Regions from separate parts of the Marinobacter antarcticus genome, predicted to be linked through region 1. Evidence: predicted binding sites of a transcription regulator. Region 1 holds the regulator's gene; each other region holds the start of a gene.
The links. The regulator LexA, encoded in region 1, represses DNA repair genes until DNA is damaged. The targets are predictions, from matches to a motif close to CTGTNTNNNNANACAG.

Region 1 (10,500 bases):
AGACTGGAAACTGGAGCGGGTCTACTACCAGCTTGATGACTATACCGTGGTGGCATCTGGTCGCGTGGAAACCCGCAGAGACTGGCCCGTCAATCTTGAGGTGAACGCCAAGCTGCCGCCTCCTTATGGCGATACCTGGACAATTGGCCTGGCGCTTTCTGGCAGCGTGCGGGATCTTGCTCTTGCCGGGCAGAGTCGCGGCTATCTCGACGCCGCGCTGGAAGGCAAGGTGGAGCCGTTGGCGTCGAACCTGCCAGCACGCTTGCGGGTAACCTCGGAAACGTTCCTGGCGGCCGAGGCCTTGCCGGCAACCCTGGTGCTGAACGACTGGTTTGTTGAGGCCGCAGGCAGCCTGCAGAGCGGATTTAAAACGACAGCGCAGGCGACACTTCCCGGCACGGAAGGGCCGGTTTATCTGACACTTTCGGGCCTGGTTACAACCGCTGAGGCCCGGGATATCAGGCTGGAACTTTCGGCGAAGAGTGGGGCAGAGAAGAGCAAGGCAGACACACCATCCAAAACGGTGGTGGTCACCGGCAATACGCAGTGGCAGGACGGTCTCAGTGCGGAGGCGAAGTTCCAGTTGCGGCAGTTCCCCTGGTATTCACTGGTTCCCGGCCTGGACGAGCCGCCTGTTGCGCTTCGCAAGCTGGATGGTGAGGCTTCGTGGCGTGATGGTCGCTATCAGGCGAACCTGACCGCTGAAGTGGACGGGGCCCAAGGCCCGGCAGAGTTGTCTACATCTATTGACGGTGATGCCAGCCGGGCCAGGTTAACAGAACTCTCTGCGGTGACGGGGGCGGGGTCCCTCTCTGGTGAAGGGGCCCTGGATTTTTCCGGTCCGCTAAGCTGGCAGGCCGCCTTGGAACTTGTGGATTTTAACCCCGGATATTGGGTGCCTGTTCTGGAAGCGAGTCTCAGCGGCGAGGTCTCAACAAAAGGGCAGCTCACGGATGGGGCAGTTCCGGCTATGGAGGCCAGCTGGGATCTGAAGGGCCAGTGGCGCTCCAGCCCGACTGTTGCGGCGGGCCGCCTTGATACCTCAACGGGTGATTGGGTTGTGCCGCAGCTGAAGCTGGTTATTGGTGATAATCGACTTGATGGTAGCGGTAAATGGGGCAAGGAGTTACAGGCCAATCTAGACCTCAAACTGCCGGATCCGGAAAAAATTCTGCCGGGCCTGGGCGGAGAGGCCAAGCTCCAGCTCAAGCTTGCAGGAACTCCCGATGACCCGCGAGGGGAGTTGACCGCAAGTGCTGTCGAACTGCGCTGGCAGGATCTTCTGGTTGTTGACGCGCTAAGCCTCGATGCCCAGCTGGAATCCGGGTTCCGTCTCAATGCCGAGTTGCAGAGCAAGGGTATTGCCGTCGCCGGGCAAACTATCGAGTCGCTGGCCGTCAAGGCTCAGGGCACCCAGGGCGATCACGAGGTTGCCATTGATGCCCGGCATGCAGATGCGCGAGTGCAGCTGGATTTTCAGGGTTCTGCGGGTGAGGCTTGGGCAAACTGGCAAGGTGAGCTTGCGCGGGGCGTTATTGATGTGCCCGGGCAGGAGCAGACCTGGGAGCTGGAATCTCCCGCCGGACTAGCATACGCAGATGATGGCAAACTCAGTTTTGCGGCCCATTGCTGGCGCTGGCAGCAAAGTTCTGTTTGCGCAGACAAACAGACCCTGCTGCCTGTGCCCGGCATTGCCTATCGTATCGACAGTTTCCCCGCCGCGGCTTTGGCTCCGCTTCTGCCAGAGACATTACGCTGGTATTCAAGCATTAGCGGTGAAATTAACTTTACCTCAACCGACAACGGCCCTGATGGTCGCATTGTACTCGATGCCGGTGAGGGTCGATTTGAGCTGCTTCTGGACGGAGAGTGGGAGAGCCTGAGTTACGATACCCTGACGACGGAACTGGATCTCAAGCCCGACGAGGCGGATCTTGCGGTACGGTTGTCTGGCCCGGAACTTGGCAGACTCTCGGTGAATATGACCCTGGATCCGATGGCCGAAGGCCGCCCGGTTGAAGGTCAGTTTAAACTGGAAGGCCTTGATATCGCCTTGGCTGGCCTGTTCACCGGGCTTGAAGAGGTGGCCGGCGAGGTGAACGGCGAAGGAACGATCTCCGGGCCTCTGATGAAGCCTGCGGTGCGTGGGGAGGTGGCGTTAACCAACGGCCGGATAGTGGATCCCCGCCTGCCTCTGCCCATGGAAGAAGTGGTTATCAGCGTCAAGCTTGACGGCTATTCAGCGGACATTCGCGGTCGTATCAGAAGCAACGCCCGCAGCGAAGCTCTTATTCGGGGGGAAATTGACTGGCAGGATGCTCCAGGCGGTGAGGTTCGCATTACCGGTGACAGGTTGCCTTTCAGCCTGGAACCCTACGCCCATCTGGAGGTGGCGCCGGATCTGACCATTGCATTCCGTGAAGGTGCCTTGCGAGTGGAAGGCCGGATTGAAGTGCCTCGGGGTGACATTGAAATAGAAGGGCTGCCCGAGCAGGCTGTTTCCGTATCCGAAGATGAAGTGATTGTCGGAGTAAAGCAGGAAGAGCCTCTTGTCAGGTCTCTGGATATGGATGTCACGGTGGTTGTAGGCCAAGACCGGGTTAGCTTTGTCGCGTTCGGCGTGACGGGCGACCTTGAGGGCACCCTGCGGATCGGTAATGACATGGACACCCGGGGCACCCTGCAGTTGGTGAACGGTCAATACGAAGCGTATGGCCAGGAGCTTGAATTGCGGCGTGCACGGCTGCTATTTGTCGGCAGCCTGGTTCAGCCGTACCTGGATATTGAAGCGGTGAGGCAGGTGGATACGGTGGTGGCAGGGATTCGCTTGAGTGGCCCGGTTCAGTCACCCACTACCGAGGTGTTCTCCAGCCCGGATATGCCGCAGGCAGATGCTTTGTCCTACGTGATTCTTGGTCGCGCTCCCAGGGGACAGAGTGAAGACGGGCAGATGAGCCGGGCTGCCATTTCGCTGGGGCTAACTCAGGTGAACAAGGTAACCGGCCAGATCGGAGAAGGCTTCGGTATTCGCGAGTTAACGCTTGAAGCGGAAGGTAGTGGGGACCAGACATCGGTTGTCGCCAGTGGCTACCTGAACGACGACCTTAGTATCCGCTACGGGGTGGGCATCTTTGTGCCCATCAACACCGTGGCGCTGCGTTACGATCTGGGACGGTACTTTTATCTTGAAGCTGCCAGCGGATTGGCAGCCTCTCTGGATATATTTTATACACGGGACTTCTGAGTTCAGTCCAGTTCAAACGTTGCATCCTGCACTCAGTGATCCCTTCGCGCTATTGCTCCATCAACTGGCCCGGCTGGATGCGGGCTCCAGCCGGGCCAGCTTGAATGACAGCGCTGCCTGCACGAACTCGCTGAAAATCCGCCGGTGTCCACTGTGGTAAAGCAGGTATTCAGGATGCCACTGCAGCCCCATAAGCCATTGGCCACGAGTGCTTTCAATGGCCTGGACGAACAGATCATTGTCTACAGCTGTCACCTTGAGATTCTTGCCCAAGCGTTTTATAGCCTGGCTGTGTATCCGGTTGGCCCCGATTACCGGGGCCCGCATAAGCTTTCCCAGCCGGCTGGTTTTCACAAGTCGAACGGTCTGCATGGGCAATAACAGTGGTCTGTGCCGGGTATTCACCCTGAGGGGCGTTACGTTCTGGCACAGGGAACCACCGTGAAATATGTTGATAAACTGAGCGCCCCGGCAGATACCCAACACAGGAATCCCGACAGATTCTGCCTGTTCCAGCAGGTGATAATCGGTTGTATCCCGGACCTTGTCGTAACGGGCACTCACCTGGGGTTCCTGGCCATAACGCCCCGGGTGAACATGGGTGCCGCCTGACAGCACCAATCCGTCCAGCATTGAAACGTCCACCCGGGCACCGGGCCGGATGTAATAGGGGCGCGCACCCTGCAGCCTGAGGCCAAAACTGATCAACTGTTGCGCAACACGCTTGCGGGCAGGGCCGCTGATGCCGATTGTCAGGCCGGGCAGGTTGTCTTCAGTAGGATGCTGTTCAGACATAGTCTTTGCTGTGCAGCCAGCTTGCTGAGGTTTCCTGCCAGCTCTGAGTCAGATTGCGCAGGCTGATTTTCCGGCTTTCCCGGAACAAAGCCCGAAGCTCGGCCAAGTCGTCCGCATTGTTGGCGATCTGCTCTACCACCACCCAGTCATTCCACACGTTGGAAAAGTTCCATTCCGGGTTGTCGATGTCACAGTCTGGCAGCCGGTAGTGAAGTGTAGGCCGGCTTTTGATGCGTGGGTCTTTCACGTACTGGTCGAGAAGAGGTTTGTCCAGATGGGCAAACAACGGCAGAAGATCCAGGGCACGGTTGCGCGTGGGGTTGGATTCCAGATAATCCACCATCATCTGGTGTTGGTCTGGTGCATAGCCCTCAGTTATCAGAAGGTCAGTATAACGGCTGCTCCAGGGTTCAATATAGGGTGTGAACTTTCTGCTGATGTCCAGCTGATGGCGAGCTTTGAGCCAGTCATAGAGCACGGCAAAGGCCTGAAAGTAGCGAACCAGTGTTGTCGGTTTGAGGTCAGGCAACTCAGGATTCAGCTGCAAGCCGAATGCAAAATAAATAGCCTCCCGGCTACCCAGTGCGCCGGCGTCACGCAGCTCCTTGACCAGAACCTCAATCTGCTGCAGTTCCGAAAACCGCATAGGCGGGCTCACAATCTCCAGCGGCACAATACGCTCAGCCGCGGCATCGATGACTTCCATGGCTTGCCCGCCGAGCTCACGGAGTGCCTCGGGCACTCTCTCATCCGTGAGATCCAGATCTTTCACCGGATCCGAATCCAGTTCGATAACAAAGCAGCCCAGAGGCGTCTCAAGCTTGCTCACATAGCGGGATTCCAGTGTGGGCGTTCCACCAAGAAGCTCTGCAACCAGGCTGACGAGTTGCCCGTATCCAAGCCCGGACAGTTCGATTTCCACACCCACGCGGCGTTGTTTTCCGTCAGTCGTGTTCAGTATGTCTGGCATCTTGCAGGGGGTAGTTTTACTCATAGTACTCACAGGTAATAAATTTGCGATTTTTCACCATATCACACTCCTGTAGCGGCGGTGGTTAAGGGATAGCAAGAAAATAAGTCACCTGGCTTTACACTGGATAAAACACTGTATATAGTCAAAACACTGTATAAACAAACAGGATTGCTGGTGCACTGTATATGCCAGCAGATATCAGGCCCAGCATGTATAAGCCCTGCATGCAGCAAGCGGAGCAGCGCAACAATGAAGCTGACAGCAAGACAGTCTCAGGTACTGGCGATTATTCGCCGATCCGTGGATGAAACCGGCTACCCACCCACTCGCGCGGAAATAGCAGCGGAGCTTGGATTCCGCTCGGCGAACGCCGCTGAGGAGCATCTGCGTGCACTGGCCCGCAAGGGCGCTATCGAAATGGTGCCGGGCGCCAGCCGGGGTATTCGCCTGCCCGAAGTTGCTGAAGACCCGGGGCTACCTGTTATTGGTCAGGTGGCGGCGGGCAGTCCGATTCTGGCTCAGGAGCATATCGAGGATCATTGCTCGCTGAAGCCGGAGTTTTTCTCGCCTTCAGCCGATTACCTGCTTCGGGTCAGAGGGATGAGCATGAAGGATATCGGCATTCTTGACGGCGACCTTCTTGCAGTACACAGCACTCAGGATGTTCATAACGGCCAGGTTGTTGTGGCCAGAGTGGGTGACGAAGTGACGGTGAAGCGCTTCCGGAAAGAAGGCTCGAAGGTCTATTTGAGTGCCGAAAATGAAGAGTTTGCGCCGATAGAGGTCGACCTCAAGGAGCAGGAGCTGTTCATTGAAGGGCTGGGTGTAGGTGTTATCCGGCGTTCTGATCTGCACTGATCGGGCTGGTATAACCACAGACGCATTGAAAAACGGGTGAATTATGGAACAACTTAGCTTCAATCAGAACATGGCATGGCAGCAAGGTATTTTGCCTTGCTCAGTGCCGGAATATACAGCCCGGAAACAGCGCACAGTCATTCGAGCCAATTACAAACCGGATGTCGCGGACTCCACTCCGGTTGGCAATGTCACGGAAATCATTCTGCCAGAAGGGCAGGTAGAAAACTTTCAGCTGTTGCTACCGATGCTGACTCAGCTCAACCAGGAAAAACGTTGGTTGGCGTGGATTGATCCTCCCCAGGCACTGGTGAGCAAGTGGCAGAAAATGCACGGTATTGTCGCTGGAGAGCTTCTGGTTTTGCGCTCCACCGCAGAATACCCTGCGCGTCAGCTTGCGGAAAGAGCCTTGAGCGCGGGTACCTGTCATGCGGTGGTTATGTGGACGCGTAAACTGGGGAAAACAGCCTTTGACTCCCTGCAGAAGGCGGCGGCGGAAGGTAACAGCCACGGCGTCGTGCTTAGGCAACGCTGAGTCTTACCCACTTAGTGCAGAGTGTAAGCGGGCTGAGCGTCTGAAACGTCCAGCTCGTCATCTTCCCAGTCAATGTCGTGAGTAACATTTCCAGCGGCTTCTATTCCTGCAGCAATCATTGCCTTGGCTACAGACATATCCCGATCTTCCATCATTTCGCGGGCTTCATTTGAAAACGAAATCCTGACCAGTGGTGCACTGTCGTCGTCGATGCGTCGCAGGGCATAGTCGCCGTTGCTTAATTGTACAATCTCGAAAAACGATGGTGACATTTCATTAACCTTTTAGTGTTGAAAACCGGAAGCGGCGGTCCTGAGTGATTGGTGATTACCACTCGCCGTGTTGTTCTTCCAGGTTGTCGGCAAACTGTTTTACTGCGTTCAGAGTCTTCATAAGCACTTGGGCGGAGCGGTCTGGCCCGACCTCGGCAGATACGGCAATTATATTTTCTGCACTAACCGTTTTCCGCGCTGCGGGCGGTCTGCTCTGGGCGGTTTCGAGCTGGTCAAGGTGATTCCACCAGCTTCCCGCTTCCTGCTCAAGGGCTCTCAGTTCGCTGGTTTCGGTGGCTTGCTCTCCAATCAGGTTTGCAAGTTCTGCCAGAGATGAAGGCTCCTCCGAGCGCTTCTGGTAAAACCGGGCAATCATAATCAGTAAGAGCCGTCTTGCCCTTAAAAGAAGCTCGATAGAACCTTGGGTAGCCGCTTCACGTTGTAATTTTTGCGCAGGAGTATGAACCGGGTTCCCGGTATCGGTTGGCTGCTTCGGTGTTTCAAGAAGCGTCCTTGCAAGAAACAGCTTTTGTGAAACCAGCGAATACCATTGAGATGCCATGGGGTGCCTCTGAAAACTCCCTGCTGCGCAGAGGTCCCGCTGAGGATCCCTGCCCGAAAACAGCCGAATAAAATAGCCTGCCATCATAGCATTTCAGCTGGCAGATTTCTTTACCTCTTCCGTTTTGGTCTCAAGTGACAATAAAATACAAACAATCACTTGAAACGGTCGTTTGAATTTGGCAAAAGGGAGCCCCTATTATGGGTTTTGGATTGTCTGGAGGGGTTAGGAATGCGGAGCCAATTTGTCGCGTGTATTGCAGTGCTTTCGTTCGGGTTTTCCGGGCAGGCGTTGTCAGCAGTATCGGTAGCTGAAGCCGAACGGCTAAAGCTGGATCTGACGCCGGTCGGTGCCGAGCGAGGAGCCAATGCTTCCGGCAGTATTCCGGAGTGGACCGGCGGGTTGACTGCGCCACCTGCCAACTGGCGTGAAGGCGATATTGAGGTAGATCCGTTTCCGCAAGATGAGGCGTTGTTCGTGATCACGGCGGGCAATATGCACCTGTATAAGGACAAGCTCTCTGACGCTTCGCTCCGGATGCTCAGCCAGTACGGCCCGGATTTTTTCATGCCGGTTTACCAGACTCGCCGCACCGCCGCGTTCCCGCAACATGTGTATGATAAGTTTTATGACAATGCTCTGAGCGCTAAAGTGCTGGATAACGGAAATGGCGTGCGCAACACTATTATGACCAGCCCGTTTCCGATTCCTGAAAACGGGCTCGAAGTCATGTGGAATCACATTCTGCGTTATCGCGGTGAAGAGGTATCGTTCCGTAGCGCTTCCGCCACGCCCCAGGTGGACGGTTCCTATAACCCGGTAGTCAATCAATATGATTACTATTTTGCCTACAGCAAGAGAGATACAGAGCTTGCTGATATAGATAACAAGATTTTCTACCTCAAGACGGATACGATTTCGCCCTCTACGCTGGCTGGTACTATCACGCTTGTGCACGAAACACTCGACCAGGTGCGCTCGCCCCGCTTGGCCTGGCGTTATGATTCTGGCTCCCGGCGCTTGAGGCGGTCACCGAATCTGGCCTACGAGACGGATTTGCCAAACTCCTCGTCCCTGCGCTCCGTTGACCAGAAGGATATGTACAATGGTGCTCCAAATCAGTACGACTGGATTCTGAAGGGCAAGCGCGAGCTCTTTGTTCCCTACAATGCTTACAAGTTGCACAATCAGTCAGTTCGGCCGGACGACGTTATTCGTGCAGGGCACATTAACCAGAAACTGACGCGCTATGAGTTGCATCGGGTTTGGGTGGTTGAGGCAAAGCGCCGCACCGGCATCAAGCACATCTACGACCGTCGAGTTTTTTATGTGGATGAAGACAGTTGGCAGATCCTGATGTCGGAAGAGTATAACGAGGATGGCGAGCTGTGGCGGGTTTCGGAAGCCCATAACATCAGCTATTACAATGAGCCGGTGTTCTGGACTACCATGGAGATGACTTACGACCTAAAATCTAAGCGCTATTACATCGACGGGCTGAATGACGATTTCCCGGCCTACGATTTTAACCCCGGATTTCGCGGTAGTGAGTTTACTGCTTCTTCTGCGAGGAGGGCTGCTCGTCGCTGATTGCAGTACTACGGTATGAGACGCTGGCACTCGCCGGCGTCTCTTCAGGGTCGCTCGTTCTTCACCTCTTTGTGCAAGGAGAAAATGTCTTGGCGGACTCTCAAGATGGTTCCCGCTCTGAAGGCCAGTCGTGTCTGGCAAACTTCGATCAGCTAATGGCGGATCTTGGCAGCGCTCTGGCCAATCAGGACTGGGACGCTCTGGTTAGCCTCAGCGCTGGGGTGAAACCCGCGACAGAGCCGTTGATAGCCGCACTGGAGGATGGGAAAATTGAACCGGAGCCTGTCCGGACTCGACTTGAAGAGTTGCGGCAGTTTCTGGACACAGCAGGTGAAGGGGCTGCCCGGGCCAAAGCAGAAGCGGAGCAGGCCCTGAAAGGAGTGAACCGAAACCGCAGTGCAGCTAAGGCCTACCAGAATGTTTCAACGCCGCGGCCTAAATAGCGTCATAAAATTGACTCTTTTGGTTTTAACGTCTTAAATACCGCACAAATCCCCAAAGAGACTCTTGTGAATGTCTAAAAATAACAAGGTGCTGGTGCTGAGTGAGGACGAGTCGATGCGCCGGGACATGGCGACGATTCTGGAGTTTATTGGCGAAGAGCAGGTTATTGCAGGTCATGACGCCTGGGCACTCCTGGAATCTGGCGATGAAGAGAGTCTGGCGGATATTTCCGTTGCCGTTGTAAATGGCTTCGATTCTGGTGCCGTAAGCATGATTGAGGCTGTGTGCAAGGCCGTGCAGGGCGTTCCTTTGTTGATGGTGGGTGATCCCGCACTCAAAGGCTTGGCGGAGTCGGATGCTGCTCGCGTTATTGCTCGGATGGAATGGCCTCTGAATTACACTAAATTCGTAGACTCGCTCTACCGTGCCCAGATTTTTGCAGAGCAGTTCCGTCGTTCAAAAGAGCGTGGCCAGCAGCGCGGCCTGCAGTTATTCCGGAGCCTGGTAGGAACTAGCCGCCAGATTCAGCAAGTGCGCCAGCTCATGGAGCAGGTGGCGGACAAGGATGTGAGCGTGCTGATTACCGGTCCGTCTGGCACCGGTAAAGAAGTTGTTGCGCGCAATCTTCATTACCACTCTTCACGTCGCGACAAACCGTTTGTACCCGTCAACTGTGGTGCTATACCAGCGGAACTGCTTGAAAGTGAGCTCTTCGGCCATGAAAAAGGCGCATTCACTGGTGCGATTACCGCCCGGGTCGGGCGTTTCGAGCTGGCGGAGGGGGGCACCCTGTTCCTGGATGAAATCGGCGATATGCCGCTGAATATGCAGGTTAAAATACTGCGCGTACTGCAGGAACGGACATTCGAGCGGGTAGGCAGTAATCGGACTATTTCCGCGGATGTCCGTGTTATTGCGGCGACGCATAAGCATCTTGAAGATATGATCGAATCGGGTGAATTCCGGGAAGATCTCTATTACCGGTTGAATGTCTTTCCCATCGAAGTGCCATCATTGCGGGATCGGGTAGAGGATATTCCGTTGCTTATCAATGAGCTGATTTCCCGTATGGAAAAGGAAAAACGCGGTTCCTTACGGATGAATTCGGCAGCGATCATGAGCCTGTGCCGGCACGACTGGCCAGGTAATGTCCGCGAGCTGGCGAACCTGGTGGAGCGTCTGGCGATTATGCATCCATACTCTGTAATCGGGGTGCAGGAGTTGCCG
Region 2 (10,500 bases), 720 kb from region 1:
TGTCAGGCATCACCGCAATTTTCCCGGAGATCGATGCAGATTCGATCGATATGGGGATATTTGGCAAGGTTATTAAAAATCCCGCTGAGCATGAGCTGCGCGAAGGGGATCGGGTAGAGTTGTATCGCCCACTCCAGATTGACCCGAAACAGGCGCGCCTGAACCGGGCCAAAAAGAAGTCCGGGCCGGATCAGTAGGCCGGCGTTTCTTCCAGAAGCTGAGCTTCGTAATGTGAGTAACGGTCGCCGTCGTAATACACGATGATGCGTTGTTCTTCGATATCGCCGCCGCGGCGCTGGAACGTGTACACATAATATTCGCGCGAACGGTCAACCGGGTTCAGCATCAAAGGGCTGCCCAGTAGCGCCTGAACCTGGCTGCGCGGCATTCCTTCGTTGAGTTTGGTCAGCTCTTCATCGGTAACAATGTTGCCTTGCTGGACGTTGATTTTGTAAACGCCCGGGAAAGCACAACCGGACAGAACCAGAGTGAGAATGAGAGCTGTAAGCTTTTGCATCGCCGGAGGAAATCCTCTATCTTGAAATCGCCTGCCAAGGGCAGGTGTGGCACGGGTTAACCGTTAAATGGCGGCTTCATCATACCGGAAGCCGTGAGGCACACCAAAGAGTGAATGGTAACATGGCATCTGAAAACGCCGAACTACGAAAAGTCGGTCTCAAAGTAACTCTGCCAAGAGTGAAGATCTTCAATATCCTGGAAAACGCCAAGGATCACCATCTCAGTGCTGAGGATGTGTACAAGCGACTCCTGGATCAGGGTGATGACGTGGGGCTGGCCACCGTATACCGGGTGTTAACCCAGTTTGAAACGGCGGGTCTGGTGTTGCGTCACAACTTTGAAGGCGGCCACGCGGTATTCGAGATGGCGAGCGAAGATCACCACGACCACATGGTCTGCACCCAGACAGGGCAGGTGATTGAGTTTGTTGACGACGTGATTGAGGAGCGTCAGCAGAAAATAGCGAAAGAGCACGGCTACGAAATTGTCGAGCACAGCCTGATTCTCTACGTTAAGCCCATTAAGTCGTAAATTCGCAGTGTTAATGGCCGAATAAAAAGGGGGCAGGCTGTGAAGCCTGCCCCAACAGCTCTCAGGGTAGAGAGGGGGAAGTGGTAATCGCCATTACGTCAGTGATGGGTTGCCTGTCCTTTGGAAAACATTTCTGTCGCGTGGGCGATGGTGTGGTCGGTCATATCCACCCCGCCGAGCATTCTTGCAACTTCACTGATCCGCCCCTGGTCGTCCAGAGATTCGATTTTTGAGAAAGTCGCGTCCTGCTGGGTGAACTTGCTGACAAACAGGTGTTGATGACACTGAGCCGCAACCTGTGGCAGGTGGGTCACGCAGATAACCTGGCCATTGTCGCCCAGCGAGCGCAGCAACTTGCCAACCACCTCAGCCGTGCCGCCCCCAATACCCACATCGACTTCGTCAAAGATAAGGGTTGGGGTTGTCGATGTCTGTGCAACCACCACCTGAATCGCCAGACTGATTCGTGACAGTTCGCCACCGGAAGCGACCTTGGCTAGTGGTCTTGCAGGCTGCCCGGGGTTGGCACTGACCAGAAATTCTATTTCTTCCAGGCCGTGGGGCGCTGGCTCATCCTGGCCGTTGCGGTTCAGTTGCGTAACAAACTGCACGGCCGGCATGCTCAGTTGAGCGAGTTCGCCCGCAATGCGCTGATCCAGTGCCACGGCTGCTTTGGCCCGGGCTTCTGAAAGCTTGTCCGCCAGCTCGTCGAAGCCTTTGCGCTGGATTTCAAGCTCCGCTTCGAGTTTCTCCAGGCTGCCCTCTCCGCCATCAAGTTCTGCCAATTCCGCGCTTAGCCGTTGATGAAATTCGGGCAGCTCCTCCGGATTGATGCGATGTTTGCGCGCCATCTGGTATATAGCGCTGAGCCTGTCTTCAACTTCGGTCAGTCGTGCTGGGTCTGCCTCGTAGTCATCCACAAAATGGCGAAGATTATCGCCAGCTTCGCTGATCTGAATCTGGGCTTCGTTCAGCATCTGTATGGTGTCGGCCAGCGCGGGGATCGCAACCGGAAGTTGCTCCAGTTGCTGCAATGCCTGCCGCACCAGGCCCGCTGCACTGGTTTCATCTTCGGTACACAGCAGAGCTGCCTGATGGCTGCTGTGCAGAATCGCATCGGCCTGGCTCAGTTGCGCCTGATCCTGCTCCAGTTGCTCCTGTTCGCCGCTTTCCAGGGCCAGGCGATCAAGCTCTTCAACCTGGTAGCGCAGTAGTTGTAGCCTGGCTTCAGACTCTTCTGCATTCTGCTGGCGCTCGGCCAGCTTCGCGCGAATCTGGTTCCAGGCTTTCCATGCCTCGCAGGTCAGGCCGGCGAGGTCTTCTGCGCCCGCGAATTCATCGATCAGTTTGCGGTGTGTTTCTTTGCGCAGGAGTGACTGATGCTGGTGCTGGCTGTGAATATCCATCAGCAGCCCACCCAGATCTTTCAGGTGGGCAAGGGGGCAGGGCTGGCCGTTAATGTAGGCCCGTGAGCGCCCGTCTTTGCTGATTACCCGGCGCAGGATGCAGTCGCTGTCGTCATCCAGTTCGTGGCTTTCCAGCCATTGCAGGGCCTCGGGGATGCCCGAGACATCAAATGTGGCGGTGATATCTGCGCGCTTCGCGCCAAAACGTACAGCTCCTGCGTCAGCGCGACCGCCCATCGCAAGCCCGAGGGCATCCAACACAATGGATTTGCCCGCACCTGTCTCGCCAGTGAGGGCTGTCATGCCTTTGCTGAATTGCAGTTCTACCCTTTCGGCAATCGCGTAATTGGAAACTGTGAGCTGTGTGAGCATGCAGATAACCTCCGCCTTTCAAAATATACTGTTCGTGCATACAGTCACTGTGAATATATACAGGTAATTTCAGGTTTGCAAACACCGCGACGGGATTTTCTTCAGGAATGCAGGCTGTGGTGGTTGAAACCTGAGCTCTGAACCCCATATTCGTTCGCAATAGCATTCTTTCGGCTCTGTGGGGCTGGAGCCTATGTTCAATTGGTCGCGTTTAAGCCGGCCACCGAAGATCTGGCAGGAGTAGTCATGAGCAACGACGTAAAGCGCAATGAACAAGTAGATGAATTGAAAGAGGCCGCTGAGGCATCTGGTGAAGAAGTGCAGGGAGGTGAGCCGCAGGCCGAGCAAGGTGAGGTTTCCGAACTTGACGCTTTAAAATCCCAGGTTCAGGAGTTTCAGGAGCAGATGCTGCGGTCCCAGGCGGAGATGCAGAACGTGCGTCGCAGGGCCGAGATAGACGTTGAAAAGGCGCACAAGTTTGCGTTGGAAAAGTTCGTTAAAGAGTTGCTACCGGTGGCAGACAGTCTTGAGAAGGCGGTTGAGAGCACGGAAGGCCAGGGGAATGCTGGCGAGCTGGTAGCGTCTATCCGTCAGGGTGTCGAAATGACGCTGAGTCTGTTCGTTTCCAGCCTGAAAAAGTTCAACGTTGAACCTTTGAATCCCGTAGGTGAGCCATTCGATCCCCAGCAACACGAAGCCATGTCCATGGTGCCTGCGCCAGATGCTGAGCCAAACAGCGTGGTGGCGGTGGTACAGAAAGGTTACTTGTTGAATGGCCGCGTTGTGCGCCCGGCAATGGTCGTGGTGGCTAAGGCACAAGATGCACCAAAAATTGATGAGCAGGCTTGAAAAACCGACTTAAGCGCCAATATAGCCTGTAAACCGCAACAGCCGGAGTAGATGTTTCCGGACAACTATTAAGTACAGCATTCAGAAGAACTGGAGTGATTCAATGAGCAAGATTATCGGTATCGACCTAGGAACGACCAACTCCTGTGTTGCCATTATGGATGGCGACAAGGTTCGGGTTATTGAGAACGCAGAGGGTGATCGCACCACCCCGTCAATCATCGCTTACACCGATGAAAATGAAATTCTGGTTGGGCAATCTGCCAAGCGTCAGGCGGTTACCAACCCCAATAACACCATATATGCCATCAAGCGTCTGATTGGGCGTCGTTTTGAAGACGACGTTGTTCAAAAAGACATCAAGATGGTGCCTTACAAAATCGCCAAGGCTGACAACGGCGACGCTTGGGTGGATGTAAAGGGCCAGAAAATGGCACCACCGCAGATTTCTGCGGAAATCCTGAAGAAAATGAAGAAGACCGCTGAAGACTACCTTGGCGAGAAAGTGACTGAAGCGGTTATCACCGTTCCGGCTTACTTTAATGATAGCCAGCGCCAGGCTACCAAAGACGCAGGTAAAATTGCCGGTCTGGAAGTGAAGCGCATCATCAACGAGCCCACCGCTGCTGCTCTGGCTTATGGCCTGGACAAGAAAGGCGGCGACCGCACCGTGGCCGTTTATGACTTGGGCGGTGGTACCTTCGACCTGTCCATTATCGAAATTGCTGATGTAGACGGCGAGCACCAGTTTGAAGTGTTGGCCACCAACGGCGACACCTTCCTGGGCGGCGAAGACTTCGATATGAAAATCATCGAATTTCTGGCTGACCAGTTCAAAAAAGACAGCGGCATTGATCTGCGCGGCGACTCACTGGCCATGCAGCGCCTGAAAGAAGCCGGCGAAAAAGCCAAGATCGAACTGTCCAGCAGCCAGCAGACAGACGTTAACCTGCCCTACATCACTGCCGATGCCAGTGGTCCCAAGCACATGAACGTCAAGCTGACCCGTGCCAAGCTGGAATCCCTTGTAGAAGACCTGGTGCAGCGCACTATGGAGCCTTGCAAGGTGGCCCTGAAAGACGCCGGCATGAGCGCCAGTGAAATCAACGAGGTTATCCTGGTTGGTGGTCAGACCCGTATGCCGCTGGTTCAGGAGAAGGTTAAAGAGTTCTTTGGCAAAGAAGCCCGTAAGGATGTGAACCCTGACGAAGCCGTTGCCATGGGCGCAGCGATTCAGGCGGCTGTACTTTCTGGTGATGTAAAAGACGTACTGTTGCTGGATGTGACTCCGTTGACCCTGGGTATTGAAACCATGGGTGGCGTCGCTACGCCGCTGATCGACAAGAACACTACGATTCCGACCAAAAAATCGCAGACCTTCTCTACAGCGGATGACAGCCAGACTGCCGTAACGATTCATGTTGTTCAGGGTGAGCGTAAGCAGGCGACACAGAACAAGTCTCTGGGTCGTTTTGATCTGGCAGACATTCCACCCGCACCGCGGGGCGTGCCGCAGATCGAAGTTACTTTCGATATTGATGCCAACGGTATTCTGAATGTGTCTGCGAAAGACAAGGCTACCGGCAAAGAGCAGTCCATCGTGATCAAAGCGTCTTCTGGCCTGAACGACGATGAGATTGAAAAGATGGTGCAGGATGCCGAGGCGAACGCCGAAGAGGACCGCAAGTTCGAAGAGCTGGTTAAGGTTCGCAATCAGGGCGATGCCATGGTTCACGCTGTGCGCAAGACTCTGAAAGACGCTGGCGACAAGGTTAGCGACAGCGAGAAAGAATCGATCGAAGCGTCCATCAAAGATCTGGAAGAAGCACTGACCGGTTCTAACAAAGACGACATCGAAGCCAAAACCCAGAAACTGACCGAAGTTTCAGGTGAGCTGGCCCAGAAGATGTACGCAGACCAGGATGGCCAGACAGAGCAGGCCGGCGGCCAGGAAGACGCGAAGTCGCAATCTGCTGACGATGCGGTGGATGCCGAGTTCGAAGAAGTCAAAGACGACGAAAAGAAGTAAATCTGACGTACATCAGGTAGTTGGAAAACGCGGAGCTACTCCGCGTTTTCCGCGTTTAAAAAACAGGGTTTTAAAGCATGGCCAAGCGCGATTATTACGACATTCTCGGACTTTCCCGGGACGCGGATGAGAAAGAAGTCAAGCGGGCGTACCGAAAGCTCGCGATGAAGTACCATCCCGACCGCAACCCGGAAGACAAAGACGCCGAGAACAAGTTCAAAGAGGCCAGTGAAGCCTATGAAGTGTTGGCGGATCAGTCCAAGCGGGCGGCCTACGACCAGTTCGGTCATGCCGGCGTAGATGGCCAGGCCGGTGGCGGCTTCGGAGGCGGAGGCGGAGGCAATTTCTCCGATATCTTTGGTGATGTGTTTGGCGACATTTTTGGTGGTGGCGGCGGTCGCGGCCGCAACACCCGCGGCTCGGACCTGCGTTATACCCTGGAGTTGGATCTCGAAGAGGCGGTAAAGGGAAGAACCGTAGAGATCACAATTCCCGGGCATCGAGAGTGCGGCAGTTGTGACGGCAGTGGCGCTGAAAAGGGCTCTCGCCCTGAGGCCTGTAGTACCTGTAAAGGTATGGGGCAGGTGCGCATGCAGCAGGGTTTCTTTACCGTGCAACAGGCTTGCCCCACATGTCGGGGATCCGGCCAGATTATCAAAAATCCCTGTAAAGTCTGCCACGGTCAGGGCAGGGTGCAGGAAGAAAAGACGCTCTCCGTCAAAGTGCCTCCGGGCGTGGATACCGGTGATCGTATCCGGCTCTCCGGCGAAGGCGAGATGGGCATAGAGGGCGGCCCTTCGGGCGATCTGTATGTGCAGATGTCGGTGCGTGAGCACTCGATTTTCACTCGCGATGGTCGCAACCTTTATTGCGAAGTGCCGATCAGTATTATTGATGCCACCCTTGGCGGCGAGCTTGAGGTGCCAACGCTGGATGGTCGCGTGAAGCTCCGGATTCCCCCGGAAACCCAGACCGGAAAACTCTTCCGGCTGCGAAACAAAGGCGTCAGCCCGGTTCGCGGAGGTCCTTCCGGCGACCTGTTGTGTCGTGTGACGGTTGAGACTCCGGTCAATCTGACCAAACGTCAGAAAGAGCTGCTGGACGAGTTTCAGGTAACCTTGGATGGCAGTAACAACGGCACGAACCACGCACCGAAGAAAACATCCTGGTTTGAGGGTGTTAAGAGCTTCTTCGACGAAATGAAATTCTGATCAGCTTTATACAGGGAAAAAGCCATGAGGGTAGCAATCATCGGCGCCACCGGGCGCATGGGTAAGGTGCTGATTGAAGCGGTTGACGGCACGGAAGGGCTCGAGCTCGGTGCCGCTGTCGTCGAGCCCGGCAGCAGCCTCATCGGTGCGGATGCCGGTGAAATGAGCAGCATCGGCAAAACCGGCGTAAAAATGGCTGGCACCCTGGCTGACGTGAAAGACGATTTCGACGTACTTATCGACTTCACCTTTCCGGATCTGACCCTGGAAAACGCCGAATTCTGCAAAGCCAACGGTAAAATGCTCGTTATCGGTACTACCGGCCTGTCCGACGCCGAGAAAGAGCAGTTGGCTTTTGCAGCAGAATCCGCTCCCGTGGTGTTTGCGCCCAACATGAGCGTAGGCGTTAACGTCGTCCTGAACCTCCTGCGCACAGCGGCAGCCGCGCTGGGTGATGACTACGACGTTGAAATCATCGAAGCTCACCATCGCCATAAAAAAGATGCACCCTCCGGCACCGCCCTGCGCATGGGCGAAGTCGTTGCTGATGCGCTTGGTCGTGATCTTAAAGAGTGTGCGGTATACGGTCGTGAAGGTTTCACTGGGGAGCGTACCCGTAAGGAAATCGGCTTCGAAACCATTCGTGCCGGTGACGTGGTGGGAGATCACACCGTACTTTTCGCCACGGAAGGTGAGCGCATCGAGATTACCCACAAGGCAAGCAGTCGTATGACTTTTGCCAAGGGAGCCATGCGCGCCGCGCTGTGGTTGAAAGATAAGCCTGCCGGCTTGTACGACATGCAGGATGTTCTATCGTTGAAGTAATGCCGGGTGGTGATTTTACATGGACAAAAAACCGCATATTTCTTACAATAAGGCGGTTTAACTGCACCAAGCGTAGGCTTTGAATAGCCCAGGGAACAAAAGCCGTTCCCGGATAACAAAAAGCGGGACGGAGTTTTTACTCCCTCTCGCTTTTTTGCGACCTGAATTTGCGCTTGCGTTCCTGTTCGTGACGAACCGATACGCCACTCGATGAGGATACAAGCCTTGAGCACACCCGCAATCCTTGCACTCGCAGACGGAAGCCTGTTTTACGGCACCGCTATTGGCGCTGACGGCGAAACCAGCGGCGAAGTGGTGTTCAACACCGCTATGACCGGTTATCAGGAAATACTGACCGATCCGTCTTATGCACGCCAGCTCGTTACCCTGACTTATCCTCACATCGGTAACACCGGTGTGAATGAAGAAGATGTCGAGTCAGACCGCATTCAGGCCGCCGGCCTGATTATTCGCGATCTGCCTCTGGTCGCCAGCAACTGGCGCAGCACCGGGTCACTGGACGACTACCTGCGAAGCAGCAGCATTGTCGGAATTGCCGATATAGATACCCGGCGCCTGACGCGCATTCTCCGTGACAAAGGCTCACAGAGCGGGGCTATTGTGGCTGGAGCTGACGCCACTGCCGAGCGTGCGCTGGAACTGGCTAACGCATTTCCGGGGTTGAAAGGTATGGACCTGGCCAAAGAGGTCACCTGCGACAAATCCTATAAGTGGACTCAGGGCGAGTGGACACTCGGCGAAGGCTACGCGAAGGGTGGCGAGTCGAAGTTCAAGGTTGTAGCTTGGGACTACGGCGTCAAGTTCAACATTCTGCGTATGCTCGCATCCCGTGGCTGCGATATTACCGTTGTACCCGCGCAAACTCCGGCTTCAGAAGTACTGGCGATGAATCCGGATGGCATATTCCTGTCCAACGGCCCGGGCGATCCTGAGCCCTGTGATTACGCAATCAAGGCGATTCAGGAAGTGCTGGAAACCGAGATTCCGGTGTTTGGCATATGCCTGGGGCACCAGCTTCTGGCACTGGCCAGCGGTGCGAAAAGTGTGAAGATGGGGCATGGCCATCATGGCGCTAACCACCCGGTTCAGCGTCTTGAAAATGGCACCGTCATGATTACAAGCCAGAATCACGGCTTTGCGGTAGATGAAGCCTCCCTTCCTGCTGTGCTGGAAGTTACCTATAAGTCGCTGTTCGATGGCACTTTGCAGGGTATCCGCCGTACCGATAAGCCGGCCTTCAGTTTTCAGGGGCATCCTGAGGCGAGCCCGGGTCCTAGTGATGTGGCGCCCTTGTTTGATGAGTTTATCCATTTGATGGAAGCCCGGAAGGGATAGCGCCGGCTCACCGACAGATACGTCATCCCAGACACGCGCTGCTTTTTGCGCTGCAAGAATTTAAACGTTGCTGACAGGTTTACCAAGACATGCCAAAACGGACCGATATTAAAAGCATCCTGATTCTGGGCGCAGGCCCGATTGTGATCGGGCAGGCGTGCGAATTTGATTACTCCGGCGCTCAGGCCTGCAAAGCCCTGCGTGAAGAAGGTTACCGGGTGATCCTGGTTAACTCGAACCCGGCCACCATCATGACCGACCCGGTGATGGCGGATGCCACCTACATCGAGCCGATTAACTGGCAGACCGTCGCCAAGATCATTGAAAAAGAAAAGCCTGACGCACTGCTGCCCACCATGGGTGGGCAGACCGCGCTTAACTGTGCGCTTGATCTCGAAAAGCACGGCGTGCTGGCGGAGCATGGTGTGGAAATGATCGGCGCCAACGCCGACACTATCGATAAGGCAGAAGACCGGAGTCGCTTCGACAAGGCCATGAAAGCCATTGGTCTTGAATGCCCGCGTGCCTCCATTGCCCACACTATGGCAGAAGCCTGGACAGTTGCTGAAGACATCGGCTTTCCATGCATCATCCGCCCATCGTTCACCATGGGCGGTTCTGGCGGCGGTATTGCATACAACCGGGACGAATTTGAAGAGATCTGCACCCGCGGTCTTGATCTCTCACCCACCAACGAGCTGCTTATTGATGAGTCGTTGATTGGCTGGAAAGAGTATGAGATGGAAGTGGTTCGCGACAAGGCGGACAACTGCATCATTGTATGCGCCATTGAGAACTTCGACGCCATGGGCGTGCATACCGGGGATTCCATAACCGTCGCGCCGGCGCAGACGCTGACCGACAAAGAATACCAGATCATGCGCAATGCCTCTTTGGCAGTGCTGCGTGAGATAGGTGTGGAAACCGGCGGCTCCAACGTACAGTTTGGCATCAATCCGGACACTGGCCGGATGGTCGTTATCGAGATGAACCCGAGGGTTTCGCGTTCATCGGCACTGGCTTCCAAGGCTACCGGTTTCCCGATTGCCAAAGTGGCAGCCAAGCTGGCGGTCGGTTACACACTCGATGAGCTACGCAACGAGATAACCGGTGGCGTAACGCCTGCGTCGTTCGAGCCCAGCATCGACTATGTTGTTACCAAGATTCCGAGATTTACCTTTGAGAAGTTCCCCCAGGCCGATGCTCGCCTGACTACCCAGATGAAATCTGTGGGTGAAGTCATGGCCATTGGTCGCACCTTTCAGGAATCTCTGCAGAAAGCTCTTCGGGGTCTGGAGGTTGGTTCTGATGGTTTTGATGAGCAGCTTGAAGAGTTTACCTCGGAAAGTTCTCGTGAAACGCTCACCCGCGAGCTCAGCGTTCCCGGTGCCGAGCGTATCTG
Region 3 (10,500 bases), on a different contig from region 1:
ACACACGCTTTTTAGCCTTTTGCAGGGCGGCCTCGACATCGCCGGATTGGCGGATAACTTTGCCGGGGGATTGTGCCGCCTTTTCCAGAGACTCCCGGTAAGCATCGGAGGTGTAGTCGGCATTATCCCCGGCCGGAGCATTGTCCCACTCGATCTTCAGGGCCCTGCGGCCTTCCATGGCGGCCCAGGTATTGGTAGCCACCACGGCAATACCACCCAACGGATTGAATGCCGCGGGCTGACCAGTGCCTTCAATGCGGATCACTTTTTTGACACCGGCAACTTTCAGTGCATCTCTGTCATCGACGTTTTTTACTTTGGCACCGTAAACTGGCGGGCGAGCCACGACCGCGTAAAGCGTATTATCCAGGTCGACATCGGCACCGAAAATCGCCTTTCCGGAGACAATATCTTCACCATCAATGGCCTTGGGGTGGGCGGATTTCAATTCACCGTTAATCAGCCCGGATTCCTTGCCAATAAAGCGCAGCTCACTGTCGGATTTCAGAACCAAGTCATGCCGACCGGGAACATCCAGCTCTCTCGCTGCTTCTGCGAGGTCGCCGAAGCCGAGTTCCCGGCCTGTGGCTGGATGCACTACTTTGTGGATCCCGGCCCGCACCTCATGCACCGGTACATTCCACTGGTTGGCCGCGGCCTGCTCAAGCATCAGTCTGGCCGCGGCCGCAGCCCGGCGCATGGGCTCATACCAGTGACGCATGCTGCGGGAGCCATCGGTATTCTGGTTGCCGTACTTATCCTGGTCTCCCTCCGCCTGTTGCACCTGAACCTGATTCCAATCCGCGCCCAGTTCGTCGGCAGCCACCATAACCAGACTGGTACGGATACCCTGCCCCATCTCGGCACGGTTGTTGACGATGGTGACCAGGCCGTCCGAATCGATATGAATAAACACATTCGGGTTATCAATCCAGCCACCGGGCATAGCGCCGGCGCCAAACTGGGCCTGCTCATTGGCCAGCGCCAGATCCCAGCGGGCTGCCAAGAGCAGCGCAGAGCCCCCTGCCAATCCTTTCAAAAGACCGCGACGGCTGACATTGGCGAGTAACAATTTATCGTCTGGCTGGCTCATGAGCTGGCCTCCTCTGTGTCCGCAGCCCGTTCAATGGCCGCCAGGATGCGATTGTAGGTTCCACACCGACACAGATTGCCTGCCATGGCGTCGACAATTTCCTGGGTTTGTGGTGCCGGCGTTTTCTTCAGCAGAGCCGTGGCGTTCATGATTTGGCCACCCTGGCAATAACCGCATTGCGCCACGCCCAAATCCAGCCAGGCCTGCTGGACTTTCTGGCCAACGGGATCGTCGGCCATAGCCTCAATAGTTGTTATCTCGCCCTTGGCGGCGGAGACCGGCGTGACACAGGACCGTATCGCTACCCCGTTCAGGTGAACGGTACAGGCACCGCACTGAGCAATACCGCATCCAAACTTGGTGCCTTTCATGCCGACAACATCCCGAATGGCCCAAAGCAGCGGCATGTTATCGGGAACGTCCAGCTCGTGCTGTTGTCCGTTTATGGTCAGGTTAATCATTGATCTCTCCCGTCATGATGTTGTCGGAGCTCGGGCAGCAGGCGTGGATATGGAACAACTGGGTCCCGAAAAATCGCCTGCCCCGTCAGGCGTGCCCAAGGCTCGCGGCAAGTTTGTCCTGGGTTTTATTTTCAAAATCGCTTGCATCATGGCGCTCATGAAGCTGATCTTCAGGCTCGCCCCAGGCACGATTCACTAAACGTCCGCGCTGAACACCCGGTCGCTTTTCAATCTCTTTGGTCCAGCGCTGCACATGGTTATAAGTATGCGCCTCAAGAAACTCTGCGGCATCATAAACCTTGTTGAGCACCAGAGCGCCGTACCAAGGCCAGATCGCCATATCTGCGATGGTGTATTCGTCACCGGCAATATATCGGTTGTCCGCCAGCTGGCGATCCAGCACGTCCAGTTGCCGCTTCACCTCCATGGTATAACGATTGATGGGGTACTCGTACTTCTCGGGAGCATAGGTAAAGAAATGCCCGAAGCCGCCGCCGACAAACGGCGCACTGCCCATCTGCCAGAACAACCAGTTAAGCGCCTCAGTGCGTCCGGCAATATCCGAGGGCAAAAACTGGCCAAACTTTTCTGCCAGATAAAGCAGAATGGAGCCTGACTCAAACACCCGGACAGCGGGATCCTGAGTGCAGTCCAGCAGCGCCGGAATCTTGGAGTTCGGATTGACGTCCACAAATCCGCTGCCGAACTGCTCGCCCTCGTTAATGCGTATCAGCCAGGCGTCGTACTCGGCACCGCTGATGCCCTGCTCAAGCAACTCTTCCAGCATAATCGTGGCTTTCACACCGTTTGGCGTAGCCAGCGAGTACAGCTGCAAAGGATGCTTGCCTACAGGCAGTTCTTTGTCGTGAGTCGGCCCTGCAATGGGGCGGTTAATATTTGAAAAAGCGCCGCCGCTTGCAGACTCCCACTTCCAGACCTTTGGTGGGGTGTAGCTGGAATCGCTCATACTTGGGGTCCTTGTTTGCCTGAGTGCTTGCTATCGGATTTATCTATGCCAAGCCCTTGAGTCTCGCTGTGTGCTTTTCAAAATAAGCTTCAGCCGCCTCCCCGGTTTCCGGCATACACTGCCATAATGGTGAAAAGAAATGGAATGTTCCGCCAACCTGGCTGTTGATGTTCCACTATAAAGAAATTCTTCCGAACAAAGGAGCCAGACGTATGCCAGTAATAGGTTGGGTTTTTCTGCTCGCTGCCGTGACTCTGATCGTAGGAGGCCTTGTCATACTGCGGAACTCTGCAAACAGCGGGCATATCCCGAAGGACAAAATGGATAAAATCCGCAAGCGTAAAGCTGAACTCGAAGCGCAGGAAAAAGCAGATGATCAGTGGTAAGCGGCGTCCGTTCTCGCGGTCACAAAGTGGTGACCCATTCGGCTATGGGGGTCATTCAGAGTATCATGACTGGAGATGACGGCACCCTGTACGGCGGCGCAGACCCGAGACGCAGCACCTCCTCGGCCTTGGGTTACTGACACATGAACTGCTAACAAAGCGCCATGGGTAGATACAGCGGTAGATACGGAGGATAACCGAAGATCAAAATGACCACACAAAATACTCCCGAAAAACAGACACCACCGGTTAATCAGCAGCCGGAGATACCCAAGCAGTATTCATTTCTCTGGCTCAGCGCTGCCATTTTCCTGGCGTTTATGTGGCTACAGGACAGCGGCGCACCAAAGCTTCAGGAGCTGGCATACTCCGAGTTCAAAACCGCCGTTGTTAACGACCAGGTCTCCGAGGTAACACTCAAGGAAGAGAATATAACCGGCCTGTTCAGCGATCAGGGCCGGGCTTCCTTCAGCTCCGGCGACAACATACAAGGCTCAAGCCCTGGGTTTAACACTACCCGGCCGCCGATGGATGACCCCGAACTGCTCACGATACTGGAGGCACATGATGTCACCATTCGGGCCACGTCTTCGGGACTACCTTGGTGGCAGGAACTGATTCGTGGCTTCCTGCCCTGGATATTGATGCTGGCCCTGATGTACTGGTTCTGGGGTTCCGCACAGAAGCGTATGACTCAGGGTGGCGGCATGTTTGATTACGGCCGTTCAAAAGCCCGCCGGGCGGTGAAAGAAACCTCAACCACAACACTGAATGACGTGGCCGGTATTGAGTCGGCCAAAAGGGAAATTGCGGAGATTATCGACTTCCTGAAGTCTCCGGATAAATACCGGGCACTGGGTGCGTCGATGCCCAAGGGTGTTCTTCTGGTAGGCCCGCCAGGTACAGGAAAAACCCTTCTTGCCCGCGCGATTGCAGGAGAAGCGGAAGTGCCCTTCTTCAGCATCAGCGCTTCAGAGTTCATTGAAATGTTTGTGGGTGTGGGCGCCTCAAGGGTCCGGGACATGTTTGCGAATGCCCGCAAGGAAGCACCAGCACTGATTTTTATTGATGAGCTGGATGCAATCGGCCGCTCCCGGGGCGCAGGCGTCGGTGGCGGGCACGATGAAAGGGAGCAGACGCTGAACCAGATTCTCACGGAAATGGATGGTTTCGAATCCCACGAGAATATTCTTGTACTGGCCGCCACCAACCGTCCGGATGTTCTGGACAGTGCCCTGCTCCGCCCTGGCCGCTTTGATCGCAAAATCACTCTGGATCTTCCACACAAGGACGCACGGAGTGCCATCCTCGCGGTGCATGCCCGCAAAGTGCCCCTGGCTGCAGACGTAGACCTGGAGCAACAGGCGGCCCGCACAATCGGTTTTTCCGGTGCAGATCTGAAAAACCTGGTGAACGAAGCAGCCCTGACAGCCGCCCGGGAAAACCTGAGTGAGGTTACGACTCACTGCTTTGAGCTCGCCCGCGACCGCATCGTTCTGGGCGAAGAACGCGACGCCCGGCTGTCACCGGAAGAGCGGGAAGTTGTTGCCTACCATGAGAGCGGGCACGCCATCATGGCCTACTACATGCCAAAGGCCGATCCTCTCACCCGGCTCACGATTATTCCCCACGGAATGGCTATGGGTGTTACCGAGCAGACGCCTAAAGAAGATCATTACAACTATTCCGAAAGCTATCTCAGAGACCGCATCAAGGTCATGCTGGGTGGACGCTCAGCCGAAAAAATTATCTATGGAGAAGTGACCACCGGTGCCCAGAATGATCTCAAGGAAGCCACCAAGCTGATCCGCCGGATGATCGGCCAATGGGGTATGAACGAAAAAATAGGGCCTCTGGGCCTGAGCATTGGTGAAGAGCACGTATTCCTTGGCCGTGAAATGGGCTTGCCCCGAGAGTTCAGTGAGAAGATGGCGGAGCTGATTGACGCTGAAATCCAGTCAGAACTCCTGGCTCTGGAAAAAGCCACTATCGATTTCCTCACTAATCACAGGAATCAGCTTGAAGCGCTGGCCAAGGCCGTTCTAAAGCAAGAAAACCTCTCAGCGGAAGACGTCGAAAAAATCCTCCACAAAGAGGCTGCCCGAAAAATCGCCTGACCCGTCAGGCGTGAGTTCGGTTACTCATTTTATTAACCTGCTTCTTGAAATAAGCTCGCCTTCAGAATACTGTATATTTAAACAGTACTTCGAGATTTTACCATGAGCGAGCTTCTTAACACGCTAATGCAAGATGCCCGTGTCTGGCAGGGACACCGGCACAATAAAACCACTCAACCGGCAGAGCTGACCGGCTATCAGGTTCTGGATAACCAGCTCGGTGGCATTGGCTGGCCCCGGGGTGCTTTAAGCGAATGTCTGCTGGATGCCCCCGGCATCGGCGAGCTGACTCTGTTAATACCATTGATGCAAAGGCTGTCGCAGGCAGGTAAAACCGTATTCTGGCTGAACCCTCCGCACACCCCTTATGCCCCGGCGCTGGCGCGGGAAGATATCAACCTGGATCAGGTGATCATGATCCACACCAAAAACAAGGGCGATTTCCTGTGGACTCTGGAAAACTGCCTGCGTTCTCCGGTCACGGGCCTGGTGATGGCCTGGCCCGGCAAGCTGGCTGCCAGCGAAATCCGGCGTTTGCAGTTGGCGGCCGAAGCCGGCAGCAATGTTTGCGTACTTTTTCGCGAGCGACACTACACCGAGCAGAACTCTCCGGCCGCCCTGCGCCTTGAGCTCGAGCCAGACGATCAACAGGGCCTGAAAGTGAATGTGGTAAAGCGCCGCGGCAGCTGGCCAGGCCAGCATTGTTCGCTTGCCATGACTCACCGGGCGGGCCTGTTTCATCGTGAAGCGCCCAGTGTGGTTCAGGGCCCCTGGCCCACATCGGCCCGGTAGTTTCTATGCTCTGGTTGTATCTGCACTTTCCTCATCTACTGCTGGACCACATTCGTCGTTCCAGTGAAAACGAGTCTGCGCTAGTGATTGTGGAGGGTTCCGGGCAAAACGTAATACAAGCCTGCCCGGCTGCCCGGGACCTGGGCGTGACCGCCGGCATGCGTCTGAAAACAGCTGTCAGCCTGGTGCAGAATCTGGACATAATAAGGGCAGACCAACAGCAGGAGGCCCGGATTCTGGAAGACCAGGCCCTCTGGCTGTACCGCTATGCGGCTCACATTGTTCTGGTTCCGCCAAACGGTTTGCTGGCTGAGATCGGCAGCCTGCAACGGCTATACGGTGGCCTGCCAGCGGTCTGGCAAACGGTAGAAGAAGTGCTGCACGAACGCCAGCTTACCGCCTGGCCAGGCATTGGCCACACACCACTGGCCGCACGCTTGATTGCACGTAACGGCAAGGGAGCATGCACGTCCGATAAAGGCCATATTCTCCACACTCTTGGTCAGATGCCCCTGCTGGCTGCGGAGTTTGACGGGCGCACCAGCACCCGCCTGCAACGGCTTGGGCTGAATACTCTGGGCGAGGTATTCAGTTTACCGCCGACAGAGATGGCCCGCCGACTGTCCCCGGAAACTCTGGCATATATCCAGAAAATCCAGGGTTCCAGGCCCGACCCAAAGGCACCCTGGCAACCGCCCCATTACTTCCGGCAGCAGGCAGATTTTGTGCAGGAAATTGAACGGTCACAGGGACTTCTGTTCCCGTTGCAGCGCATACTCTCTGAACTGGAAAAGGATCTGTGCTGGCGCCAGCAGGATACCGACAGCTTGCTGCTGGTGCTCCGGCACCGGCACGCAGAACCAACGCGCCTGCACATTCGCACATCCGGCCCGGAACACCGGGCGGAAGCATTTCTCAACCTGACAAGCCTGCGGTTTGAGCAGCAACCACTCCAGGCTCCGGTCATATCGCTGCGATTGACCGTGAAACGGTTTCTTGGACGGGAAACGCCCGGTGGGCAGGATCTGCTGGGCGAAAGCCAGGATCTGAACGAAGCCTGGCACACTCTGATGAGCCGCCTGCAGGCAAGGCTTGGAGATAACGCCCTTAAGCAACTTGCGCCCCAGGCAGATCACCGACCCGAACGGGCATGGAGCGCTTCAGAAGTGCGGCGAACAAGCCGTGCAACGGCAACAACAGCCAACCCGCTGCCCCGCCGGCCCTTATGGCTTCTGCGGGGGCCGCAACCGCTTACGGAAACACCGAAAACCTGGTTCACAGGCCCGGAGCGGATCAGTGGCGGCTGGTGGGACGGCCAGCGGGTACACCGGGATTATTACATCGCCCAACTGAATAATGGACAGCTGGCCTGGGTGTTCCGCGATGTGCGGGATGGCTGGTTCATACACGGGTGGTTTGGCTGATGAATGAACCTTCCTACGCCGAGATGTTCTGTTTCACCAACTTCACCTTTCTGACGGGGGCATCTCACCCTCATGAGCTTGCGGAACGCGCCGCAGAGCTTGGATATACCGCCCTGGCAATTACCGATGCCTGTTCGGTGGCGGGCATCCCCCGTGCCTGGGCGGCACTGAAAGAGAGCTCCGTCAAGCTGATTACCGGGAGCTGGTTTGAACTGGACGACGCCCCTCCCGGAGCCCACACACCCCGGTTTATTCTTCTGGCCCGCACCCGCAAGGGCTATGGACAGCTTTGCCAGCTTATAACCACCGCTCGCCGCCGGGCAGAAAAAGGGCAATACCAGCTTTTCCATGGTGACGTGGAAACACATGCTCTGGATGACTGCCTGTGCCTGTGGCTACCGCCCTCACCGGCTGAAGCCGATGCGGATCAGGCCCTGTCCTGCGGCGAATGGTTACTCCGGCTGTTTGAGCACCGCCTCTGGATTGCTGCCGCCCGCACCCTGGAATCCGGAGAGGAACAACAACTGGCCCGGGCCAGCTGGCTTTCTGAGCACCTGCGTTGCCCGATTACCGCCACTGGCGAAGTTCATATGCACAGCCGGGAACGTCAGCCACTGCAGGATGTGCTCACCGCCTTGCGCAACCACGCCAGCCTGGAAAACGCCGGCCTCTGCCTGTTCCAGAACGGTGAACGCTATCTGCGCCCGCTACCGGTACTGCAACGACTGTTTCCCGAAGCCTGGCTGAAAGAATCTTTGCGCATTGCCCAACAGTGCACCTTTGAGCCCGGCAGTCTGCGCTACGAATACCCTCCGGACCTTGTGCCGGAAGGAGAGACCCCGGCGGCTTATCTGAAACGATTAACTCAGGAAGGTGAACGCAAGCGTTATCCGGAGGGCACGCCATTGTCTGTTCAGGCCTTGATCCGCAAGGAGCTTGGGCTGATTTCGGAGATGAAGTACGAGCACTACTTTCTCACCATCCACGATATTGTTGCCTTTGCCCGCAATCGCGGCATTCTCTGCCAGGGCCGGGGTTCTGCTGCAAACTCCGCAGTGTGTTACTGCCTGGGCGTTACCGAAGTAAACCCGGCCCGAGTCGAGCTGCTGTTTGAACGCTTTATATCCAAAGACAGAAACGAGCCGCCGGATATCGACGTAGATTTTGAACACGAACGCCGGGAAGAAGTCATCCAGTACATCTACCGGCGGTACAGCCGGGAGCGAGCCGCACTGGCTGCAACGGTTATCCGCTACCGCCCCCGCAGCGCCATTCGCGACGTTGGCAAAGCCCTCGGGTTTGACCCGGCACTGGTGGAACAGCTACTGGAAGGCATCGACTGGCGCGACAAAGCCACCAACTGGCGCCAGCAAATTCTCGACAAACGCCTGACCCGCAACCCGAAGGTCGCCGATCAGTTCTTTACCCTGGTAAACACTCTGCTCGGTTTTCCCCGCCACCTGTCACAACATGTGGGCGGCTTTGTGATCAGCTCAGGGCCGCTGGCCGAACTGGTACCGGTTGAAAACGCTGCCATGACCGACCGCACGGTTATCCAGTGGGACAAAGACGACCTGGAAAGCCTGGGCCTGATGAAAGTGGATATTCTCGCGCTGGGCATGCTCACGGCTATCCGCAAAGCCCTGGAACTGATCAGTAAACAGAAAGGCTTTCCCTTCCGCATGCAGGACATTCCCCAAGAAGACCGGGCCACCTATAACATGCTGCAAAAAGGCGACAGTATTGGCGTATTCCAGGTGGAATCCCGCGCCCAGATCAACATGCTGCCCAGGCTGAAACCTGAAACCTATTACGATCTGGTGATCGAAGTTGCTATCGTTCGCCCCGGCCCCATTCAGGGCGATATGGTGCACCCTTACCTGCGCCGGAAACACGGATTGGAACCGGTGGATTATCCCAATGACGCCGTCCGCAGCGTTCTTGAACGCACCTTGGGAGTACCCATTTTCCAGGAACAGGTCATAAAACTGGCCATGGTTGCCGCCGGCTTCACTGCTGGCGAAGCCGACCAACTCCGCCGGGCCATGGCCGCCTGGAAATCCCACGGCGACATGACTCCCTTCCGGGAAAAACTCATCACCGGCATGCTGGAACGCGGCCACGACGCTGATTTTGCTGAACGCCTCTATCTGCAGATCTGCGGCTTCGGCGGCTACGGCTTCCCGGAATCCCACGCAGCCAGCTTCGCCTTGCTTGTTTACGTCTCTGCCTGGATCAAACAGCACTATCCAGCCGCCTTCTACTGCGCCCTTCTGAACAGCCAGCCCATGGGTTTCTACTCGCCATCACAACTGGTACAGGACGCCCGACGCCATGACGTTGTCGCACTACCTCCAGACATAAACAGCAGCCATTGGGATAACATCCTGGAAGGCCCTGACCACCAACTGCGCCTGGGCCTGAGACTCATCCAGGGGCTCTCAGCAAACGCTGCCGAACGCCTGTGCCAGAACCGCCCCGAAACCGGCTACCGATCCTCCGCCGAGTTACGCCGCCTGGCAGGCCTTAACCAGCGCGAAATGGAACTGCTGGCCGGCGCCAACGCCATGCCCGCCTTCGCCACAAACCGCCATCAGGCATACTGGCAACTACTGGGCCACGAAAAACCCGCAGAGCTTTTCGCAGCAGAAGAAGACGACGAAAACTACGAATCAGAAACCTGCGCTCAACTACCGGAGCCATCCGAAGGCCAGAACGTACTAGCCGACTACGCCAGCCAGGGCCTGACCCTCCAGCGCCACCCGCTGGCTCTGCTCCGGGAACAAGGCCATTTACAGTTCTGCCTCAGCGCCGAACAACTCAAAACCACCAAAGCCGGCATCCCGGTACAGGTTGCAGGCCTCGTAACCGGCCGCCAACGCCCGGGCTCCGCCTCCGGCGTTACCTTCGTCACCCTGGAAGACGAAACCGGCAACGTGAACGTCGTCGTCTGGCTGGAAACCGCCCGCCGGCAACGCAAACCGTTACTCACCGCAAGGCTGTTACACGTGAAAGGCATTCTGGAAAGAGAAGGAGAGATTGTTCACATCATGGCAGGAAAACTCTCGGATCTGAGCCATCTGATACAGACACTCCCGGTCAACTCCAGAGATTTTCATTAGGCAGACCTGAAAAACGAAAAACCCCGCACAAGGCGGGGTTTTTCGTACTACGAAGAAACGATCAGCTAAGCAGCTTGATCATCACACCCGCAGCAACAGCAGAACCAATAACACCAGCAACATTCGGCCCCATGGCGT

Region 2: a site for LexA is predicted at 2,876-2,891, ahead of recN (DNA repair protein RecN). Genes of this name have one in related genera too.
Region 3: a site for LexA is predicted at 5,094-5,109, ahead of imuA (translesion DNA synthesis-associated protein ImuA). Genes of this name have one in related genera too.

What each region holds. Positions count from the first base shown of each region.
Region 1 covers NZ_FRAQ01000001.1:1,855,321-1,865,820, forward strand. Annotated here, with positions in the region: gene BUA49_RS08700 (translocation/assembly module TamB domain-containing protein) at 1-3,244, shown strand, start outside; gene BUA49_RS08705 (gamma-glutamyl-gamma-aminobutyrate hydrolase family protein) at 3,305-4,039, opposite strand; gene BUA49_RS08710 (amidoligase family protein) at 4,032-5,033, opposite strand; gene lexA (transcriptional repressor LexA) at 5,262-5,870, shown strand; gene BUA49_RS08720 (cell division inhibitor SulA) at 5,914-6,405, shown strand; gene BUA49_RS08725 (hypothetical protein) at 6,417-6,677, opposite strand; gene BUA49_RS08730 (DUF6586 family protein) at 6,733-7,239, opposite strand; gene BUA49_RS08735 (DUF1329 domain-containing protein) at 7,471-8,829, shown strand; gene BUA49_RS08740 (SOS cell division inhibitor) at 8,919-9,272, shown strand; gene BUA49_RS08745 (sigma-54 dependent transcriptional regulator) at 9,343-10,500, shown strand, end outside.
Region 2 covers NZ_FRAQ01000001.1:1,136,236-1,146,735, forward strand. Annotated here, with positions in the region: gene BUA49_RS05325 (RnfH family protein) at 1-197, shown strand, start outside; gene BUA49_RS05330 (outer membrane protein assembly factor BamE) at 191-517, opposite strand; gene fur (ferric iron uptake transcriptional regulator) at 640-1,050, shown strand; gene recN (DNA repair protein RecN) at 1,149-2,828, opposite strand; gene grpE (nucleotide exchange factor GrpE) at 3,075-3,677, shown strand; gene dnaK (molecular chaperone DnaK) at 3,781-5,706, shown strand; gene dnaJ (molecular chaperone DnaJ) at 5,784-6,917, shown strand; gene dapB (4-hydroxy-tetrahydrodipicolinate reductase) at 6,942-7,742, shown strand; gene carA (glutamine-hydrolyzing carbamoyl-phosphate synthase small subunit) at 7,968-9,098, shown strand; gene carB (carbamoyl-phosphate synthase large subunit) at 9,188-10,500, shown strand, end outside.
Region 3 covers NZ_FRAQ01000002.1:101,754-112,253, reverse strand. Annotated here, with positions in the region: gene BUA49_RS11890 (xanthine dehydrogenase family protein molybdopterin-binding subunit) at 1-1,093, opposite strand, end outside; gene BUA49_RS11885 ((2Fe-2S)-binding protein) at 1,090-1,554, opposite strand; gene yghU (glutathione-dependent disulfide-bond oxidoreductase) at 1,640-2,521, opposite strand; gene BUA49_RS11875 (DUF2897 family protein) at 2,734-2,907, shown strand; gene ftsH (ATP-dependent zinc metalloprotease FtsH) at 3,117-5,024, shown strand; gene imuA (translesion DNA synthesis-associated protein ImuA) at 5,127-5,816, shown strand; gene BUA49_RS11860 (Y-family DNA polymerase) at 5,822-7,240, shown strand; gene BUA49_RS11855 (error-prone DNA polymerase) at 7,240-10,362, shown strand; gene BUA49_RS11850 (sodium ion-translocating decarboxylase subunit beta) at 10,424-10,500, opposite strand, start outside.